DNA from 3 places in the Mesorhizobium sp. BH1-1-5 genome. Region 1 is predicted to be linked to each of the others. Evidence: predicted binding sites of a transcription regulator. Region 1 holds the regulator's gene; each other region holds the start of a gene.
The links. Region 1 encodes PhoB, which activates phosphate uptake and scavenging genes when phosphate is short. Its sites were predicted from a motif close to TGTCATNNANCTGTCAT; they were not measured.
Positions count from the first base shown of each region.

Region 1 (6,749 bases):
CGCCGCGGCGACGACCGAAGCGCTCAAGTTCTTCGCCTGGTCCTATGCCAAGGGCGACGAGCTGGCCGCCGGCCTGGACTATGTTCCGATGCCCGACGCCGTCGTGAAGAGCGTCGAGGAGATGTGGGGCAAGGACATCGTCGACGCGAGCGGCAAGCCGCTCTACTCCGGCATGTAATTCCTAGCGAATAAGGAGGGCGTCTTTGGCGCCCTCCTGTCTCTTTCGAAATGCGAGGGGCTAAATGACAGCCGTTTCCGAAGCCGCGACATCGTCCGCCCTGCGGACCAGAGAAGCGACAGTACGCCGCTTCGCCTTCACCGACATGGCCTTCCGGACGGCCACGCGCCTTTCCGCCATCCTCGTGCTGGTACTGCTCGGCGGGGTCGCGATCTCGCTGATCGCCGGCTCGTGGGAGGCGATGTCGAAGTTCGGCTTCTCCTTCCTGACCACCGAATCCTGGAACCCGGTCACCGAGAATTTCGGCGCGCTCGCGCCCATCTACGGCACCATCGTCACCTCGGCCATCGCCATACTGATCGCCGTGCCGATCGGCATCGGCATCGCCGTCTTCCTGACCGAGCTTTGCCCGCGCCCGCTCAGGCGCCCGATCGGCATTGCGGTCGAGTTGCTCGCAGGCATTCCCTCGATCATCTACGGCATCTGGGGCCTGTTCGTCTTCGCGCCGTTCCTGCAGACGACGGTGCAGCCCTTCGTCATCTGGCTCTTCAAAGGCATCCCCGGCCTCAACAGCCTGTTTGCCGGTCCGCCCTACGGCATCGGCCTGCTGACCTCGTCGCTGATCCTCGCCATCATGGTGCTGCCCTTCATCACCTCGATCACCAAGGACGTGTTCGACACGGTGCCGGCGGTGCTGAAGGAATCGGCCTACGGCATCGGCTGCACGACCTGGGAAGTGACCCGGCGCGTGACAATCCCCTATACCCGCGTCGGCATCATGGGCGGCGTCATGCTCGGCCTCGGCCGCGCGCTCGGCGAGACGATGGCCGTCACCTTCGTCATCGGCAACGCACACCGCATCAGCGCCTCGCTGTTTGCGCCGGGCACGACGATCTCGGCGACCATCGCCAACGAATTCACCGAAGCCGACGGCGATCTCTACACATCCTCGCTGGTGTCGCTCGGCCTGATCCTGTTCATCATCACCTTCATCATCCTCGCGCTCGCACGCTACATGCTGTTGCGCATCGATAGCCGCACGGGAGCCTGACCTATGTCGACTGCCCAATCGCTTCACCAAGGCCGCAAACGCAAGAATGCCGTGATGATGGCCTTGTGCGTCGTCGCGGCGGGCATCGGCCTCGCCTGGCTGGCGCTGATCCTCGGCGCCCTGCTCTACAAGGGGCTCGCCGGGGTGAACCTGGCCGTGTTCACTGAAATGACGCCGCCGCCCGGCGATGCCGGCGGCCTGCTCAACGCCATCTACGGCAGCATCGTGATGACCGTCATCGGCATAATCGTCGGCACGCCGATCGGCGTGCTGGCCGGCACCTACATGGCCGAATACGGACGCTTCTCGAAGCTCACCACGGTGGTGCGCTTCATCAACGACATCCTGTTGTCGGCCCCCTCGATCATCATCGGCCTGTTCGTCTATGAGCTGATGGTGCGGCCGATGGGGCATTTCTCGGCGATTGCCGGCGCCGTCGCGCTGTCGATCCTGGTGATTCCCGTCGTGGTGCGCACCACCGAGGACATGCTGAACCTCGTGCCCAACGCGCTGCGCGAAGCAGGCACCGCCATCGGCGCGCCGCGCTGGGTGGTGATCCGCTCGGTCGCCTATCGCGCGGCAATGTCGGGCATCGTCACCGGCATCCTTTTGGCGATCGCCCGCATCTCCGGCGAGACGGCGCCGCTTCTCTTCACCGCGCTCAACAACCAGTTCTGGTCGAGCAATCTCAATGCCCCGATGGCCAGCCTGCCGGTGACCATCTTCCAGTTCGCTCTCAGCCCTTATGAGGAATGGCAGCAACTGGCCTGGACGGGCGCACTCATAATCACCCTGACGGTTCTCGGGCTGAGCATCATCGCCCGAAGCCTAACCGGACGCAGAGAGGACAGATGAAACCGATGTTGTCCACCGACCTGAACGCACCCGACGCGACCGTCGAGAAGGCCAAGATCGAGGTCAAGAACCTCAACTTCTACTATGGCCAGTCGAAGGCGCTGAAGGACATCAACCTGTCCCTGCCGGAGCGCAGCGTGACGGCCTTCATCGGCCCGTCGGGCTGCGGGAAGTCGACGCTGCTGCGCGTGCTCAACCGCATCTACGAGCTCTATCCGAAGCAGAGCGCCGAGGGCCAGGTGCTGCTCGACGGCAAGAACATCCTCGACCGCTCGCAGGACCTCAACCTGCTCAGGACCAAGATCGGCATGGTTTTCCAGAAGCCGACGCCTTTCCCGATGTCGATCTACGAAAACATCGCCTTCGGCGTCAGGCTCTATGAGAAGATCAGCAAGGCCGAGATGGACAGCCGCGTCGAGCAGGCGCTGAAGCGCGCCGCGCTCTGGAGCGAGGTCAAGGACAAGCTCAACGCCAGCGGGCTCAGCCTTTCCGGCGGCCAGCAGCAGCGCCTGTGCATCGCCCGCACCGTGGCGGTGAAGCCCGAGGTCATCCTGCTCGACGAGCCGGCCTCGGCGCTCGATCCCCTGTCGACGGCCAAGATCGAGGAGCTGATCGACGAATTGCAGGCCGACTACACGATCGTCATCGTCACCCACAACATGCAGCAGGCGGCGCGCGTGTCGCGGCAGACGGCGTTCATGTATCTCGGCGAGCTGGTGGAGTTCGACCGGACCGAGAAGATCTTCACCTCGCCTCGCGAGAAGCGCACGCAGGACTACATCACCGGCCGCTTCGGCTGAGTACATACGAGGACATCATCATGGCCGAACATACCGTCGCCTCCTTCGACGAGGATTTGAGGCAGATCAGCCGGCTCATCAACGACATGGGCGATCTCGCCGGCTCCATGGTCGGCGGCGCGACCAGGGCCCTGCTCGAAACCGACAATGCGCTGGCGCAGCGCGTCGTCTCCGACGACGCCATCATGGACGCGCGCCAGCGCGAGCTCGACGACCGCGCCATCACGCTGATCGCCAAGCGGCAGCCGATGGCCGACGATCTTCGTCACGTGGTCGGCTCGATCCGCATGGCGGGCGACCTCGAGCGCATCGGCGACCTCGCCAAGAACATCGCCAAGCGCGTCGGTTCGGTCGGCGTCAGCGCCGCGCCGCGCGACCTCACGCATTCGATCGATTCCATGGCGCAGATGGTGCTGATCCAGGTCCAGGCCGTGATCCAGGAATATACGGCGGGCGATGCCACGGCGCTGGCCAAGCTTCGCAACGACGACGAGCGCATCGACGTCAAATACACGTCCGTCTTCCGCGAGCTGTTGACCTACATGATGGAAGACCCGCGCAACATCACCGCTTGCACGCATCTTTTGTTCTGCGCCAAGAATCTCGAGCGCATCGGCGACCATGTGACCAACATCGCCGAGAACGCCTACTATGTGCTGACCGGCACCCAATTGCCCGCCAACCGTCCGAAGCAGGACGAGACGGCAATGTCGGCGCCGGCGGCCTGACGGAAAAGGTTACCCCGATGATCGCGCCACGCATCATGGTGGTGGAGGACGAGGAGCCGCTGGGGGTGCTGCTCCGCTACAACCTCGAATCCGAAGGTTACCAGGTTGAAGTGGTGACCCGCGGCGACGAGGCCGAAATCCGCCTGCAAGAAAACGTTCCCGACCTGCTCGTGCTCGACTGGATGGTGCCGGCGGTTTCCGGCATCGAGCTCTGCCGGCGTCTCAGGATGCGGCCCGAGACCGAGCGGCTGCCGATCATCATGCTGACGGCGCGCGGCGAGGAAAGCGACCGCGTGCGCGGCCTTTCGACCGGCGCCGACGACTATCTGGTCAAGCCGTTCTCGACGCCGGAGTTCATGGCGCGCGTCAAGGCGCTGCTGCGCCGCGCCAAGCCGGAGGTGCTGTCCAGCGTGCTCAAGGTCGGCGACATCGTGCTCGACCGCGAATCGCACCGCGTCTACCGCAAGAAGAGCGAGATCAGGCTCGGCCCGACCGAGTTCCGCCTGCTCGAATTCATGATGCGCCATCCCGGCCGCGTGTTCTCGCGCAGCCAGCTGCTCGACAATGTCTGGGGCGAGACGATCTATATCGACGAGCGCACCGTGGACGTGCATGTCGGGCGCCTGCGCAAGGCCGTCAACAACGGCCGCATGCCGGACGTCATCCGCACCATCCGTGGCGCGGGTTACGCGATCAGGGAAGATTAGTCTCGGGGCGCGCCGAAGTCCTGACAGCTAGGCACTTCCAACATCTACGCTGGTCAGTAGCCGAGACGCTTGTGCTTCGTCATCCACGGGCGGAGCAAGGAGCGCAGCGACGCGGCGCAGACCCGAGGATCCATGCCGTGACGTCGACGCGCCGCGGCGGTGCAGAATTCTGCTCCGCTGCGCATGGATTCCAGGGTCTTCGCGACGGAGCTTCGCTCCTGCTTCGCCCTGGAATGACGAAGCTGCGGGGGCTTCGCACGGAAACCAACGATCAAGGTTGATCAGGCGACGTGCTTGCCCGCTCGCGCCTGGCCTCCCGGCGCGAAAATCTCCTGGTCGACGAAGGTCAGCGCGCGCATGGCGCAGCCTTCGCGGATCAGCGGCAGTTCGTTCGGCTCGGTGTCGAAGGAGATCGACTTGGAGTGCTGGCCGCCGGCGGTCTGGGCGATCGCCTCCCTCAGCGCCGGCTCGATCAGGTCGAAGGCGGCCGCGCTGACGCCGACCATGGCGACGGGCGCCGGGTCGATCAAGGCAAACAGGCTGCCGAGACCGAAGCCAAGCGCTTCGCCGGCCCGGCGATAAGCCTCCCGTTCGGGGCCGTCCTCCTGACGGGCCTTTGCGGCAAGGGCGCGCATGTCGGCGTCGCCGACGTCGGTTGGCGCGGCATCCTCGCTTATTCCCATGGCGCTGCGCCAGATCGCATAATTGCCGGCATAGGCCTCGACGCAGCCGCGCCGGCCGCAGCGGCAAAGCGCGCCGCCCGGACGATGGATCATGTGGCCGAACTCGCCGCCCGAGGAATGCGTGCCGGTGAACAGCGCGCCTTTCAGCACCAGCCCCATGCCGATGCCGTGCGAGAGCAGGATGGCGATGAAGTCGTCGCGATAGCGCTCGGGATCGCGCCATTGCAGCGCCACCGCCATCATGTTGCAGTCGTTCTCCGTTGTGGCCGGGATGCCGAATTCCTTTTCGAGGATATCGGCGAAGGGAATGTCGGTCAGCGGCGTGATCGGCGACCACAGCATGGCGCGTGAACGGGAATCGGTGATGCCTTGAATGCCCATGGCGATGCGGGCGACGCTGCCCAGGTCGAGGTCGGGATCCTGCAGCCGGCGCCGGACGATCGCAACGCATTCGCCGATCAGCTCGTCGCGGGGCATGACAAGCGTGTCCAGGCGCTGCTGTTCCTCGGCAATCACCTGGCCGGCGTAGTCGATGACGGCGACCGACAGGAAGTTCAGCGACAGCACCACGGTCAGCACCGCGGCGGCTTCGGGGTTCTGCGCCAGGCCGATCTGCGGCCGGCCGCGTTTCAACGCCGTCGGCTCGCTGGCCTTGCTTTCGGTGAGAATGCCCTCCTGGATCAGATCGGCGGAAATCGCCGAAATGGTCGAGTGGCTGAGCCCGGTGGAGGCGGCAATCTCCGTCCGCGAGGGCTGGCCGGCGCGGCGCACGGCCGAAATCACCATGGCGCGGTTGCGCCGGCGCAAATCGTCGTGGCGGATCCCGACCGACATTGTCCTCGCACGTCCTCCCGGTCATCGCGGCCTTGTGATGATGATGCCATGGCCTACCGGTGACACGCCAGCGATACTGGCAGAAGCCAAGGTCCATGTCATTATTTATTGCGGATGTCGAAAAAAATGCTCGGACCCATCAAAACCCATCAGAATCGCAGTTGACAGCGTCGTTTTGCTGGATCACTATTTTTTTGAGGCTCGAAAAAAAGCCTCTGTGCCGGCCTTCGGGCCAGTCTGGGTCGCGCCGCACGGGGCGCAGGGAGGATATCATGAAGAAATTCGCAGCCGCCATTCTGGCGGGCGTTGCCATGTCGCTGACGCTGGCCTCGGTCGCCGAGGCGAAGGACAAGGTGATCGGCGTTTCGTGGTCGAATTTCCAGGAAGAGCGCTGGAAGACCGACGAAGCGGCGATGAAGGCCGCCATCGAGGCCGCCGGCGACAAATATATCTCGGCCGACGCGCAGTCCAATCCGGGCAAGCAGCTGACCGACGTCGAAAGCCTGATCTCGCAGGGCGCCAATTCGCTGATCATCCTGGCGCAGGATGCCTCGGCGATCGGCCCGGCGGTGCAGAAGGCGCTCGACGAGGGCATCCCGGTCGTCGGCTACGACCGCCTGATCGAGAACAAGGACGTGTTCTACCTGACGTTCGACAACAAGGAAGTCGGCCGCATGCAGGCCCGCGAGGTGTTCAAGGCCAAGCCCGAGGGCAACTACGTCTTCATCAAGGGCTCGGGTTCGGATCCGAATGCCGACTTCCTGTTCTCGGGCTCCATGGAAGTGCTGAAGGAAGCCATCGACAGCGGCAAGATCAAGAATGTCGGCGAGGCCTATACCGACGGCTGGCTGCCCGCCAACGCGCAGAAGAACATGGAGCAGTTCCTGACCGCCAACGACAACAAGGTCGACGC
Region 1 is NZ_JAIUIM010000034.1:52,964-59,712, reverse strand. It holds gene pstS (phosphate ABC transporter substrate-binding protein PstS) at 1-178, shown strand, start outside; gene pstC (phosphate ABC transporter permease subunit PstC) at 243-1,229, shown strand; gene pstA (phosphate ABC transporter permease PstA) at 1,233-2,084, shown strand; gene pstB (phosphate ABC transporter ATP-binding protein PstB) at 2,081-2,884, shown strand; gene phoU (phosphate signaling complex protein PhoU) at 2,905-3,612, shown strand; gene phoB (phosphate regulon transcriptional regulator PhoB) at 3,630-4,319, shown strand; gene LB572_RS30785 (ROK family protein) at 4,601-5,836, opposite strand; gene xylF (D-xylose ABC transporter substrate-binding protein) at 6,109-6,749, shown strand, end outside.

Region 2 (6,749 bases), on a different contig from region 1:
AAGAACACGCCGTCGACATGCAACTCGTGACGCGCCGGCAGCATGCCGATGAGCGAGGCCAGCAGCACGGTGACCATCGCCGCCACGCCGAGCGTCTTTTCCTTGCGCAGCATCATGCTCAGGATGGCCAGGACGTAGCCCGAGATAAGCACGAAATAGAGGACCGGCTTGAAGAACAGCATCTGGTGGATGGGCGCCAGATCCGGCATCGAGGTCAGCGACGGGTAGCGCAAGACTATGACCATCAGCAGGCCCGTGACGCCAGCCAGCAATGCGATCGAGCCGGACAGCCAGCCGGACCCGAACGGCCGCTCGGTACGCGGTGTTTCCAGCTCGCCCACAACCCTCTTAAGGAAATCCCCCGCCGGCATGATGCTCCCCCTGTAAGATTCGCGAATAAAGAATACGCCCCGGAAATACTGAGCCCGCTCTTACTATGGCAGGGCGTATTAAGGTTTAATCGCCGCCGCCCTGACAAGCCGATTCTCGTCGCAACATTAGAGCAATTCCAGGAAAAGTGTGGGCGGTTTGGCTCGGCGACTTCGCCGTAGCCTTCCGTCCGGAATTGCGTAAGGCAAAGAGATAGTGCGTTTCGCCGTTTCCGTGAAACGGTGAAACGCACCAGCAATTGGCAATCTGCGTTGTTGACGGCCGGGAAGCTCGATCCACCGCAAGGAATGCAGGTGGCTACAATTTAAATCGCTGCTGGATGAGTCGGGCGCATTCCTGCGCGGTCAGCATGCTGGTGTCGACCTCGAGATCGTAGCGTATCCCCCTGTGCACGCGCTCGAACTGCCAGCGCGCAAGTCCGGGCAATCGGTCGGTTCGCGCGCTTTCTCGGGCTTCGAGCATATCGAGCGGCGCGAACACGCCGATGCGGAAAAGCTCGAAGTCGGACAGCAATTCCTGATACCGCGCCATTTCGCCGTCGAGCATCACATCGTCGACGATGAGGTTGTTGCCCAGGCGCGCCATCGCCGCGATGGCGTGCCGCATGCCTTGCATGGCCCGCCTGCCGACCGGCCCTGCCTCGATCGCGACGGATGGCTTGCCGTCCTCCCAACTGGTCCTGAAGGCGAAACCTGGCAGGTTCTCCTGCAGCGCCTCCGGCAGCATTTCCAGGAAGGCGTCCATCGCGACATGCAGATACGGCTCGGCGGTCATTCCCTGCAAGGCCCGCGCGATCGAGCTTTTGCCGGCGCTGCCGACGCCGTTGAGCAGGACGATCTTGGCTCTCATCTCTCGCCCCCTGTCTTGACCCTGGCGTCACCGGTTGCGCAACACCACGCAGGCGCCGCCGACGCCCTGCAGCTTGTTGCAGATGCCGTTGGCCTCGCCGCGCGAATCGGCACCGATCCTGACCGCATAGATGCCGCGCCGGCCGATCGGCGTGCGCACCCGGCTCACCACCGGGTCATGGCTGGCGAGCAGAGCCGGGAACCGGCCCCTGACCCGCAGCCATTGGCCGATCGCAGCCGAGCGGCGGAAATTGCCCGCCACCTGCACGCCCCACGGCTTGACGTTGATCGAGGCCATGGCGACGGTTCGCGACATGATCACCGGCAGCCGGCGGCAGGCAACCGCGAAGCTCATCTTGGGATCGAGCGGCTGGACGGTGCCGGCATAGGACTTGTCCGAGAACTTGTCGACGGGTTCGCCCATGACGTCGAAGACATAGCTCTCCGTCTCCATCGGCAGGAAGCCGCCCGAACTAAGCCAGCGTGACACTCTGTTCTCGCCGGCATTATAGGCCGCCGCCGCGAGGCCGAGATTGCCGTAGCTGCCCTTCATTTCGGCGAGATACTTGGCGGAAGCCGGGATGGCCTGCTCGATGTCGAAGGAATTGGCCAGGCCGCGCATCTTGGCGGTTCCCGGCATGAATTGCGCGATGCCTTCGGCGCCGACCGGGCTCACCGCGTTCGGATCGAATCGGCTTTCCTTCCAGATCAGCCGGGCGAAGAAATCCTTGGGCAGGCCGTTCTGTTGGGCCTGGGTTTCGATCAGATCGCAGACACGGTTGATCAGCCGTTTGGCCGCGGACCGCGACTGCGGCGGATCGGCGAATGCCTGGCCGGCCGTGATCATCACGAAAAGCAAGAGCAGCGTTGCCTTCAGGAAACGCTGCATCGGCTCATTCCGCGGCGGCTTTGCCGTGTCCGTAGCGCTGCTCGATATAGTCGCCGACCATCTTCTCGAAATCCTGCGCGATCGAGGGGCCGCGCAAAGTCGCCGCCTTCTTGCCGTCGATGAAGACGGGCGCGGTCGGCGTCTCGCCGGTGCCGGGCAGCGATATGCCGATATCGGCATGCTTGGATTCGCCGGGACCGTTGACGATGCAGCCCATCACCGCGACCTTGAGGTTCTCGACGCCGGGATATTTTTCACGCCACACCGGCATGTTCTTGCGGATGTCGGCCTGGATGCTCTGGGCGAGCTCCTGGAACACGGTGGACGTCGTGCGGCCGCAGCCGGGGCAGGCCGCGACGATCGGCACGAACTGGCGGAAGCCCATCGTCTGCAGGAGCTCCTGCGAGACCTGAACCTCGCGCGTGCGGTCGCCATTCGGCTCCGGCGTCAGCGAAATGCGGATCGTGTCGCCGATGCCTTGCTGCAGGAGGATACCCATGGCGGCGGACGAGGCGACGATGCCCTTGGTGCCCATGCCGGCCTCGGTCAGGCCCAGATGCAGCGCATGGTCGGAGCGCGTGGCAAGCTCGGTATAGACGGCGATCAAATCCTGCACGCCGCTGACCTTGGCCGACAGGATGATCTTGTCGCGGCCAAGCCCGATCTCTTCGGCCATCTCGGCCGACAGGATCGCCGACTGCACGATCGCCTCGCGCGTCACTTCCTGTGCCGTCAGAGGAAAACCGTGGGCCTGGTTGTCATCCATCAGCCGGGTCAAAAGCTCCTGGTCGAGCGAGCCCCAGTTGACGCCGATGCGCACCGGCTTGTCATGCTTGATCGCCATTTCGACGATCGCCGCGAACTGGCGGTCCTTCTTGTCCTTGAAGCCGACATTGCCGGGATTGATGCGGTATTTCGCCAGCGCCTCGGCGCAGGCCGGGTGATCGGCCAAGAGCTTGTGGCCGATATAGTGGAAGTCGCCGACCAGCGGCACGTCGATGCCGAGCCGCAGCAGCCGCTCATGGATGCGCGGAACCGCGGCCGCGCTTTCGTCGCGGTCGACGGTGATGCGCACGATTTCCGAGCCGGCCCGGTGCAGCGCCGCCACCTGAGCGACCGTCTGGTCGACATCCGCGGTGTCTGTGTTGGTCATTGACTGAACGACGACGGGCGCGCCACCGCCGACGATGACGCCGCCGACATCGACGCCGACCGACGTCCGGCGCGGGAAAGGGGAGGAAAAATATCCGGTCATGCCGGCCGCCTCTTATCTGCAAGGTCCGGGCATGAGGTGGCGGAGCAAAGATGGCTTGTCAATGGCAAGCCATCGCCAATGTCTACAACGGCCACGCTTGATCGGTGGATCGCGCAGACAACGACAGCGCGTCAGGCCACGGGGGACGCGCCCAAACTTCAGGTGATTTCAGTCAAAAGCACCAAGCCGGTGGCAGTTCTTGCCACCGGACGACTTCACCGCGGCGGGTTGCGGTGATGGTGCCTGGAAGAGCTTCAGTGCGTGGTCGGGCTTCCCTTCAGCTTTTCAATCTCGTCCTTGATTGCCAGCTTGCGTCGCTTGAGATTCACGATTTCGAGGTCGTCCACCGATGGATGGTTCATCGCGTCGATGAGCTCGCGCTCGATGTCACCGTGTTTCCGCTGCAACTCATCAAGATGGGATGCAAGAGACATGATTGGTTCTCCCTTTCATGGTTTCCTCGATTGCAGCCGTCGCGGGCGCCTCCACCGCAGGTTGCGACTGTGACGGCACCATGACAGTTTGCCACCAACCGATCTCGATGTCGAATGCCACGTGGTAGCATTCCACGACAAAGTGAAATGTGATAAGGGCTGCGCGCCGGCTACAAATCTACAAGTCACGAACCCACCGGCCCCGCCCAAACAGCCCGATTGGGCGATGCATACGCAGACGGTAGATAATGTCCGAACAGGAACAGGCTGAAATACGCCTCGAATATTCCCGGCTCAAACAAGAACACGCCGATTTCGACGCCGCCATCAACGCGATGATCGCCACGGGCTGCGACCCGCTTCAGATCCAGCGCATGAAGAAGAAGAAGCTGATGCTGAAAGACCGGCTGTCGGCGCTGGAAGACCGCATCATTCCCGACATCATCGCCTAAAGCATGTCTCCCGAAGGTGGGGTCGCGGCAACGAGGTTGCGGGGCCGTGCGGGCAGCGAAGGGGCGCTCTTCGCGACAATCCTTGCGGCTATCGGCGAATTCCGCTAAGGCGCGCCTTTGCCGCCGGGGAGCGAAGCCTTGACCGATCAGCGTGCCGACGTCGCCATCATCATGGGCAGCCAGTCCGACTGGGCGACGATGCGCCAGGCTGCGGAAACGCTTGAGGCGCTGGGCATCCCGCACAAAAGGCTGATCGTCTCCGCCCACCGCACCCCCGACCGTCTCTATGCGTTCGCCAAGGGCGCCAAGGCCGCCGGCTTCAAGGTGATCATCGCCGGCGCCGGTGGCGCGGCGCATCTGCCCGGCATGACGGCCGCGATGACGCCGCTGCCCGTGTTCGGCGTTCCGGTCGAATCCAAGGCGCTGTCAGGCCAGGACTCGCTGCTCTCCATCGTGCAGATGCCGGCCGGCATCCCGGTCGGCACGCTGGCGATCGGCAAGGCGGGCGCCGCCAATGCCGCGCTTCTCGCCGCCGCCGTGCTGGCGCTCAACGACGACAAATTAGCGGCCCGGCTCGACGCCTGGCGCTCGGCGCAGACCGCCAAGGTCGCCACCGAGCCGACGGACGCGCCGTGAGCCTGGCTCCTGGATCGACCATCGGCATCATCGGCGGCGGCCAGCTCGGCCGCATGCTGGCGATGGCCGCCGCCCGCCTCGGCTACCGCATCGTGGTGCTGGAACCGCAGGCCGACTGCCCAGCCGCGCAGGCCGCCAACCGCCAGATCGTCGCCGCCTATGACGACCCCGCGGCGCTTGCCGAATTGGCCGCCGCCAGCGCCGTCGTCACCTATGAATTCGAGAACGTCCCGGTCACGGCGGCTGAAACGCTGGCGGTAAAGGTCCCGGTCTATCCGCCGGCACGCGCGCTCGAAGTCGCGCAGGATCGCGTGACCGAAAAGAGTTTCCTGAACGGCATCGGCATCCCCACGGCGGCATTCCGCCCGGTCGACAATGACGACCAGCTGACCGAGGCGTTGAAGACGTTCAGCGGCAGCGGCGTGCTGAAGACCCGCCGCATGGGCTATGACGGCAAGGGCCAGCGTGTCTTCCGCAACATGGAGACGGCCGGCTTTGCCGGCGTCTGCGAGGCCATGGGGAATGTGCCGCTGATCTTGGAATCGCTCGTCGCCTTCGAGCGCGAGATTTCGGTGATCGCCGCGCGCGGCCTCGACGGAGCCATCGCCGCTTTCGATCCGTCCGAGAACGTGCATCGCGAAGGCATATTGCGCACATCCACGCTGCCGGCGGCTATCGGGCCTGAAACGGCTGCGGCAGCCAAGGATGCCGCCGCGAAAATCCTTGCGGCGCTCGGCTATGTCGGCGTCATCGGCGTCGAGTTCTTCGTCCTTGCCGACGGCTCGCTTCTGGCCAACGAGCTGGCGCCCCGCGTGCACAATTCCGGCCATTGGACGGAAGCTGCCTGCGTTATCTCGCAGTTCGAGCAGCATGTCCGCGCCATCGCCGGCCTGCCGCTGGGTACGCCTGCCCGCCATTTCGACTGCGTGATGGAAAACCTGATCGGCGACGACATGCTTAAGGTGCCGGCGCTGCTCGCCGAACCCGACCTGATGCTGCATCTCTACGGCAAGGCCGAGTCACGCCCCGGCCGCAAGATGGGCCATTTCACGCGCCTCATCAGGCCGAAATAACGCCCTACTGCATGTCCTGGTCGTCGTCGCCCGCGTCCGAGCCGGCGCAGCTCGGATCGCTCAGCTTGCAGTTGGCGCCGGACGTCAGCTGCTTTATGCGCTCGTTGGTGAGCTTCGTCAGGCATTCCGAAACCTCCATCGGATGGATGGAGCCGCCTTCGCTGTCGGCGGTCGAATAGGTGCATTCGGCATCGCGGAAGGCGATCCAGGCGCGCTGCGCCGTCTGCAGCAGCTTGTTCGAGGCCTGATCGTTGCTGCCGACGATGTTCTTATATGCGGCATTGAGTTTGGCATCGGCGGCCTGATAGTCGGCATCGGCGCAGATGTTCAGCATCGACTGGCTGTCGTCGTTGCGGTCGCAATCCTCGGCAAAGGCGGCCGGGGCGGTCGCAAGCAGGACCAGACAGGCAGGCAAAAGCAGGCGGCGCATGTGGAATCTCCGGTCGTTTCGCCGAGACCGCACCATTCCAGCCGCTTTTGAGTCGCGCAATGGCGCGCCGCCGGGATGGCGAATATTTGATATGCCGCGTCCCTTATGGCATTCGGACATCGTCACGTGGTTGACACGGACGACACTCCTCGTTTATGAGCCACCGCAAGTTCAAAGGCGCGCTTTTTCCGGGCGCGCCTTTAAAATTCGGCCCGGGACGGGCCCTGACCGAACAGGCAAGACCATGAAGATCAAGAATTCGCTCAAGGCGCTCAAGGCGCGTCACCGCGACAACCAGTTGGTTCGCCGCAAGGGACGCATCTACATCATCAACAAGACCGC
Region 2 is NZ_JAIUIM010000011.1:46,701-53,449, forward strand. It holds gene LB572_RS16350 (sterol desaturase family protein) at 1-371, opposite strand, end outside; gene LB572_RS16355 (chloramphenicol phosphotransferase CPT family protein) at 688-1,239, opposite strand; gene LB572_RS16360 (lytic transglycosylase domain-containing protein) at 1,267-2,127, opposite strand; gene ispG (flavodoxin-dependent (E)-4-hydroxy-3-methylbut-2-enyl-diphosphate synthase) at 2,132-3,382, opposite strand; gene LB572_RS16370 (YdcH family protein) at 3,637-3,816, opposite strand; gene LB572_RS16375 (YdcH family protein) at 4,065-4,268, shown strand; gene purE (5-(carboxyamino)imidazole ribonucleotide mutase) at 4,407-4,904, shown strand; gene LB572_RS16385 (5-(carboxyamino)imidazole ribonucleotide synthase) at 4,901-5,977, shown strand; gene LB572_RS16390 (lysozyme inhibitor LprI family protein) at 5,982-6,407, opposite strand; gene ykgO (type B 50S ribosomal protein L36) at 6,652-6,749, shown strand, end outside.
Region 2: LB572_RS16370 (YdcH family protein) is a predicted target of PhoB. The motif match lies at 3,886-3,902, and genes of this name have one in related genera.

Region 3 (6,749 bases), on a different contig from region 1:
GGCTGGAGGTGCGCGATGAAAAGGCGCTCGGCCGCGCCTGGGCCGAACATCATGCCATCCTTGCCGCCGTCAAGGCCGGCCACGCGGACGAAGCGGCGCGCCTGCTTTCCGCTCACATCGCCGGCAGCCGCGATCGGCTTGTCAGCTCCTTGCATGACGACCGGCGCGGCTTGCGCGCACGGGGATTTGCCGTGGTCGCGGCGTAAGATGTCGTGTGGCCATTCGCATTAGCAGGCTTGCAACATGGCCGGGAGAATGCTGTAGGAGACGAGGGGGATGAAGGCAGACTACCATTGACCATCTTGCTGAATTCGCGGACGCATGGCCACACTCTCACGAACCGCCGCAAAGCTGTTCTATTACGCGCGCAATTTCGCGCGTGACCGCGCACCGCAATCCCTGTTCCGAGACCGCCTGGCCAGCCGGCTCGATCAGGCCAGGCTTTCGGGCAAGACGGTTCGCGAGCGACTGAATTACTACAACAAGCTGGAACACGCGTTCGTGCCCAGCACGGACGCTTTAGCCGTCGGCAAGCTGCCGTCCGCTTCCAGCATGTATTATTACGATCTCAAGGAATTCGCCCGCTATTTCGATCCCGGCCTGCTGATCGATTTCGAATATGGCGATGTCGTCGGCATTCCGGAGGTGCCGAGGATCGTCAAGGACCGCCCCATCGGCGACGACAACGCCAACGGCGTGCTGATGAAGCTGAACAAGTTCCGCCACTTCTACATGCCGCCCGACAAGCTGTCTTTCGCCGACAAGCGGCCGATGGTGGTCTGGCGGGGGCATCTCAACAATCCGCTTCGCACCCGCTTCGTGGAAAAGGCCGCTGACCTGCCGTTTTGCGACGCGGGTTCCCACAAGCCCGACGCGCCGGACGGATACCGCAAGCCTTTCCTGAACATCGAGCAGCAGCGACGGTATCGCTACATCGTCTCGCTCGAAGGCAATGACGTCGCGACGAACCTGAAATGGATCATGAGCTCCAATTCGCTCTGCCTGATGCCGGAGCCGACCTACGAAACCTGGTTTGCCGAAGCCCAGGTCGAGCCCAATGTCCACTATGTGCCGCTGCAGCCGGATTTCTCCGACCTGGTCGACAAGGTGGCCTATTTCGAAAAGCATCCCGCCGAGGCGGGGCGGATAACGGCCGCCGCCAACGCCTATTGCCGCAAATTCGGCAATGAACGGGACGAGCAGGCGATCTCGCTGCTCGTCCTCTATAAATATTTCGTGCTGAGCGAGCAGATAAAGCCCGATCCGGAAGTCTGGCGCTTTATCGCCGGCTGAAAAGCCGTCTGCCGTTTCTTTGAAACGGTGAAACGCCTTAAGCGTGGGAGCGGTCGAGCACCTTGTCGGCCGGCCCGAAGCGGTCCCTGGCGGTGAACTGCTGGTGCCAGTAGGGATAGAGCACCGGCGGCCGGCTGACCACGTCGAGGCGCTGCCGTTCTTCCTCGGAGAGCGACAGGCTGGCCGCGGCGAGATTGTCCTTAAGCTGCGCCTCGTTGCGGGCGCCGATCACCAGCGAGCTTACAGCCGGACGGCCGAGCAGCCAGGCAAGCGCCACCTGCGCCCCTGAGACGCCGCGTGCCTTGCCGATGTCGACCAGCACGTCGACGATGCGCCACAGGCGATCCTCGTCGCGGATAGGCGGTTCCTTCCAGCCGCCGAGCTGGCGCGCGGTCGGGCTATCGCTTGTGTATTTGCCCGAGAGCAGCCCGCCCGCCAGTGGGCTCCAGACCAGCACGCCGAGGCCCTGGTCGACCGAGATCGGCAGCAATTCGTATTCGGCCTCGCGCGCTTCCAGCGTGTAGTGGATCTGCTGGGTGACGAAGCGGGCCTGATGGCGGCTGTCGCTGACGGCAAGCGCCTTCATCACCTGCCAGCCCGACCAGTTGGAGCAGCCGATGTAGCGGATCTTGCCCTGGTTGACTAAGGTGTCGAGCGCCGCGATCGTCTCCTCGACCGGGGTGAGCCCGTCCCACTGGTGGACGAAATAGACGTCGATGACGTCGGTCTTGAGCCGCTTCAGGCTCTTTTCGCACTCACGGATCAGATGGTGGCGCGACAGGCCTTCGTCATTGGGGCCGGTGCCGATGCGCATGCGCGCCTTCGAGGCGATCAGCACGTCGTTCTTGCGCTTGCCGCCAAGCGCCTCGCCGATGATCTCTTCCGACAGGCCGTTGGAATAGACATTGGCGGTGTCGATGAGGTTGATGCCGGCGTCGATGCAGGTGTCGATGATGCGCCTGGCCTCCGCGAGGTCGGAATTGCCGACGGCGGCGAACGGACCGGCGCCGCCGAAGGTCATCGTGCCAAGCGTCAATGTCGAGACTTTCAAGCCGGATCGGCCCAGCGTGCGGTATTCCATGTCGGTCCTCGCGATTTGATTGAAGAAGCGCCGTGGCGGGCGCCGGAAGAGGCGAGGGGATTTGTAGGACAATTCGCGCCGCTTGTCGCCCCGCCATCGATACGGGTCGATCACATATCTTCCATATCGATGCCGGCTGCCGGTCGATTGCAATAAAACCGTCATTGCGGCTCTGTATCTCAGTCGGCTTAAGGAATGTCCGTCCAGAGCAGGCACGGGTTCCGAAGCGACGATGGCTGACAGGAGACGGAGCTGCGCGATGAATGAGCTGAAACCGAATTCCGGGGCGAAGGACTGGCTCGAAGCCGAGCTCGAGGACACGCTCGACGAGGACTATGAGCTTGAGATTTCCGAACCGGCGCTCTCGCTCGAGATCGCCAAGATCTACAAGAAGTCGCATCCGCCTTCCATGGAGCGCATGACCTATTTCCGCGAGCTGCTCAGGCTGCAGTCCGAGCTGATCAAGCTGCAGTCATGGGTCGCCTACCACAAGAAGAAGCTGGTGGTGGTCTTCGAGGGCCGCGATTCCGCCGGCAAGGGCGGCGTCATCAAGCGCATCACGCAGCGGCTGAACCCGCGCATCGCCCGCGTCGTGGCCTTGCCGGCGCCGACGGAGCGCGAGAAGTCGCAATGGTATTTCCAGCGCTACGTGCCGCATCTCCCGGCCGGCGGCGAGATCGTGCTGTTCGACCGCTCCTGGTACAACCGCTCAGGCGTCGAGCGGGTGATGGGTTTCGCCGGACAGGATCAGGTCGAGGAATTCTTCCATGACGTGCCGGAATTCGAGCGCATGCTGGTGCGTTCCGGCATCACTCTGGTGAAATATTGGTTCTCGATCACCGACGAGGAACAGCAGATGCGCTTCCTGATGCGCGTCCACGATCCGATGAAGCAGTGGAAGCTGTCGCCCATGGACCTGCAGTCGCGCGTGCGCTGGGAGCAGTACACCAAGGCCAAGGAAGAGACCTTCGCCCGCACCAACATCAAGGAAGCGCCCTGGTTCATCGTCGAGGGCAACGACAAGAAGCGCGCGCGGCTGAACTGCATCGACCATCTGTTGCAGCAGATGCCATATGAGGAGGTTCCGCACGAGGACATCTCGCTGCCCGACCGCGTCTTCAACCCCTCCTACGAGCGCCAGGTCCTGCCGCGCGAGCTCTACGTGCCGGAGAAGTATTGAGGCGTCTCCCTTCTCCCTTGTGGGAGAAGGTGGATCGGCGCGCAGCGCCGAGACGGACGAGGGGTGTTGGACGGAATGAGGCGGTGGCGATTTTCAGCTTGTTGCCAAGCTGGAGCACCCCTCATCCGACCGAGCTTCGCTCGGCCACCTTCTCCTACAAGGGAGAAGGAAAGGGCGCTACGCCCGCCCGATCGTCACATGCAAAGCGTTCGCCGTCGCCACTTGCTCGGTGCAGCGATAGCCGAGCTTCACCATGTCGAGGCCGGCGAAAAGATTCTCGCCCGAGCCGAGCAGCACCGGCGAGACCGCCAGATGCATCTCGTCGATCAGACGTTCCTGGAGATATTGCCGGAGAGTCGAAACGCCGCCGCCGATCCGCACATCCTTGCCGCCAGCCGCGGCCTTAGACTGTTCGAGCGCCGAGTGGATGCCGTCGGTGACAAAGTAGAAGGTGGTGCCGCCTTCCATCGTGATCGGCGCGCGTTTGTAACGGGTGAGCACGAAAGTCGGAACATGATAGGGCGGGTTGTCGCCCCACCAGCCTTTCCACTTGTCGTCCGGCCACTCGCCGCGGATCGGCCCGAACATGTTGCGGCCGAGAATGTAGGCGCCGACATTCTCGAAGCTGCGGATGGCGAAGTCGTCATCGACACCGGTCGCGCCGCCGTCCTTGCCGATCACCATCTGGTGGAATGTCCGGGTGGTGACCAACCATTTGTGCAGGCTCTCGCCGCCGACGCCAAGTGGATGTTGGAGGGTCTGATCGGGGCCTGCGCCGTAACCGTCGAGCGACAAGGTGAAAGCGTTGACACGCAGCTTGGACATGATCGTCTCCACAACCAATTGTTTTTTGCAAGCGGTTATGGACTATCTTAACCGATTGCAGATTGCAAACAGTTGTTCTCGGATCGAGTGGGTTCAGCTGCAGGCTGGTGACGTCAACTGACTATGATCGCAAAGGGCTTATCGCCAGGCGCTTAGCCCTTCAGCATCTGCGCCACCACCGGCGCAAAATAGGTCAGCACGCCGTCGCAGCCCGCCCGCTTCAGCGAGAGCAGCGATTCCAGCATCGCCTTCTCGCCGTCGATCCAGCCATTGGCGGCGGCCGCCTTGATCATCGAATATTCGCCCGACACCTGATAGGCGAAAGTCGGCATCTGCAGCTCGTCCTTCAGTCGGCGGATGATGTCGAGATAGGGCAGGCCGGGTTTGACCATCAGCATGTCGGCGCCTTCGGCGAGGTCCTGCTCGGCCTCGCGCACGGCTTCATCGGAATTGGCGTGGTCGATGTAATAGGTCTTCTTGTCGCCCTTGAGCAGGCCGGCGGTGCCGACCGCCTCGCGATAGGGGCCGTAGAAGGCCGAAGCGAACTTCGTCGCGTAGGACATGATCGCCACGTCCTGAAAACCGTTGGCGTCGAGCGCGTCGCGGATGGCGCCGATGCGGCCGTCCATCATGTCGGACGGCGCGATGATGTCGGCGCCGGCCGCCGCCTGGATCACGGCCGCCGCGGTGACTTGGCTCACCGTCTCGTCATTGACGATGATGCCGTCGCGCAGGATGCCGTCATGGCCGTGGCTGGTGAACGGGTCGAGCGCGGCATCGGTGATGATGCCGATTTCCGGCACCGCGTCCTTGATGGCGCGCGTGGCGCGGTTGATGACGTTGTCGGGGTCGAGGATGTGCGAGCCGGTCTGGTCGCGCAGCGCAAGCTCGACGTTGGGGAAGGTGGCGATCGCCGGGATGCCGAGCTTGGCCGCGCGCTCGGCCTCCTTCACCGCGAGGTCGACGCTCAGGCGATAGACGTCCGGCATGGCGGCGATCGGCTCGCGCGTGTTCTTGCCGTCGATGACGAAGATCGGCCAGATCAGGTCGTTCACCGAAAGCTGGTTTTCCTGCACCAGCCGGCGCGACCAGTCGGCCTTGCGCATGCGCCTGAGCCGCCGGCTGCCGGTGATCTCGTCGACGCTGCGCGCGCCGGCAGGTTTTGCGGGGGTGAATTTGTTCATGGCCGAAACTCTCTTTTGGGTCGGCTTTTACCACGCGTCTCCGCCGCTGACCAATGCGACACGATTGTGCCAGCTCTGGGTGCAAGTTCCTCGCCCCGCCACGCGGGGAGAGGTGTCCGCGAAGCGGACGGAGAGGGGCTTTCGTAAGCTGCTCCCCTCTCCGTCTCGGCTTCGCCGAGCCACCTCTCCCCACTGCGTGGGGCGAGGAAACGCTCTCAAGGCTGCCCGTGCCCCGACAGGATCTGCGCGGTGCCCCTGATAGCAACCCGGAACGCCTCGTCGAAGCTGACGCCGCGCACCTGCCAGCGATAGGTCCTGCCGCGATCGGCCAGCCGCCAGTCGGCGATCCAGCCGAGTTCCTTGTCGCTCCACACGATGCTGCCGGCAAGCGCCCGGACCGCTCCCGCTTTCTTCGCGAGCTTGTCGAGTCTTGTCATATCGGCCCCGGAAAGCGCCTTCTCACCGAGGCCGCCAAGTTGTCCGGCCTTGGGAAAGGTGATGCGCATCAGCAGCGGACCGGCGGCATTGGCGAAGGATTCGCGCATCGCGTTGCCCTGATCCTCATCCGCCGTAAGCATGAAATGCCGAGAACCCTGCTCGGCGGTCATGAAGACGGCGATCGGCGGGCGCTCGCCGAGCCAGGGCCTGCTGCCGAGCTGCGCCAGCAGCTTGTCGACGACGGCCGGCTTGTAGATGCAGGTCAGGTCGTGCGGCCTGTCATGCGTACCTTGCTCGTCATGGATCGGGATGCCTTCGAGCCGGTCGCGATAGCGGAAGGATTGCACGAAGTCGGCCGCCTTGTCGCGCAGCGCCAGCATTTCCGGCTTCTGCGTCAGGCGCTGGTCGCCCGAGACCTTGACCAGTACCTTGTCGAGGCAATCCTTGAAGCCAACCTGCCGGTTTACCTCGCCCGTGCCGGTGACGATCGCCTGCGCCTGGTACAGCTCCGCGGACGCCGCGGCGATGACGGGGAGAGCGATGAGGCAGGCGGCGATCATGCCGATCGCCGCAGCCGCGAGGCGGGAAAATCCGGGCATGGCTTGCCGTCCGGTTCAAGATGCCCATTTTCTAGCACCGGGCGCGTGCGGTGGCCAAGATGGATTGCCGGCTAACCGAAGGAGCAGGGCATGACCTTGATCTGGTTCACATGAGCTTCATCTGGTTCATCTACGCCGCCTGGCTGCTG
Region 3 is NZ_JAIUIM010000019.1:88,972-95,720, reverse strand. It holds gene LB572_RS23855 (GntR family transcriptional regulator) at 1-206, shown strand, start outside; gene LB572_RS23850 (glycosyl transferase family 90) at 322-1,293, shown strand; gene LB572_RS23845 (aldo/keto reductase) at 1,331-2,374, opposite strand; gene ppk2 (polyphosphate kinase 2) at 2,634-3,554, shown strand; gene LB572_RS23835 (dihydrofolate reductase family protein) at 3,732-4,379, opposite strand; gene hemB (porphobilinogen synthase) at 4,532-5,563, opposite strand; gene LB572_RS23825 (DUF2066 domain-containing protein) at 5,779-6,600, opposite strand; gene LB572_RS23820 (methyltransferase family protein) at 6,660-6,749, shown strand, end outside.
Region 3: ppk2 (polyphosphate kinase 2) is a predicted target of PhoB. The motif match lies at 2,523-2,539, and genes of this name have one in related genera.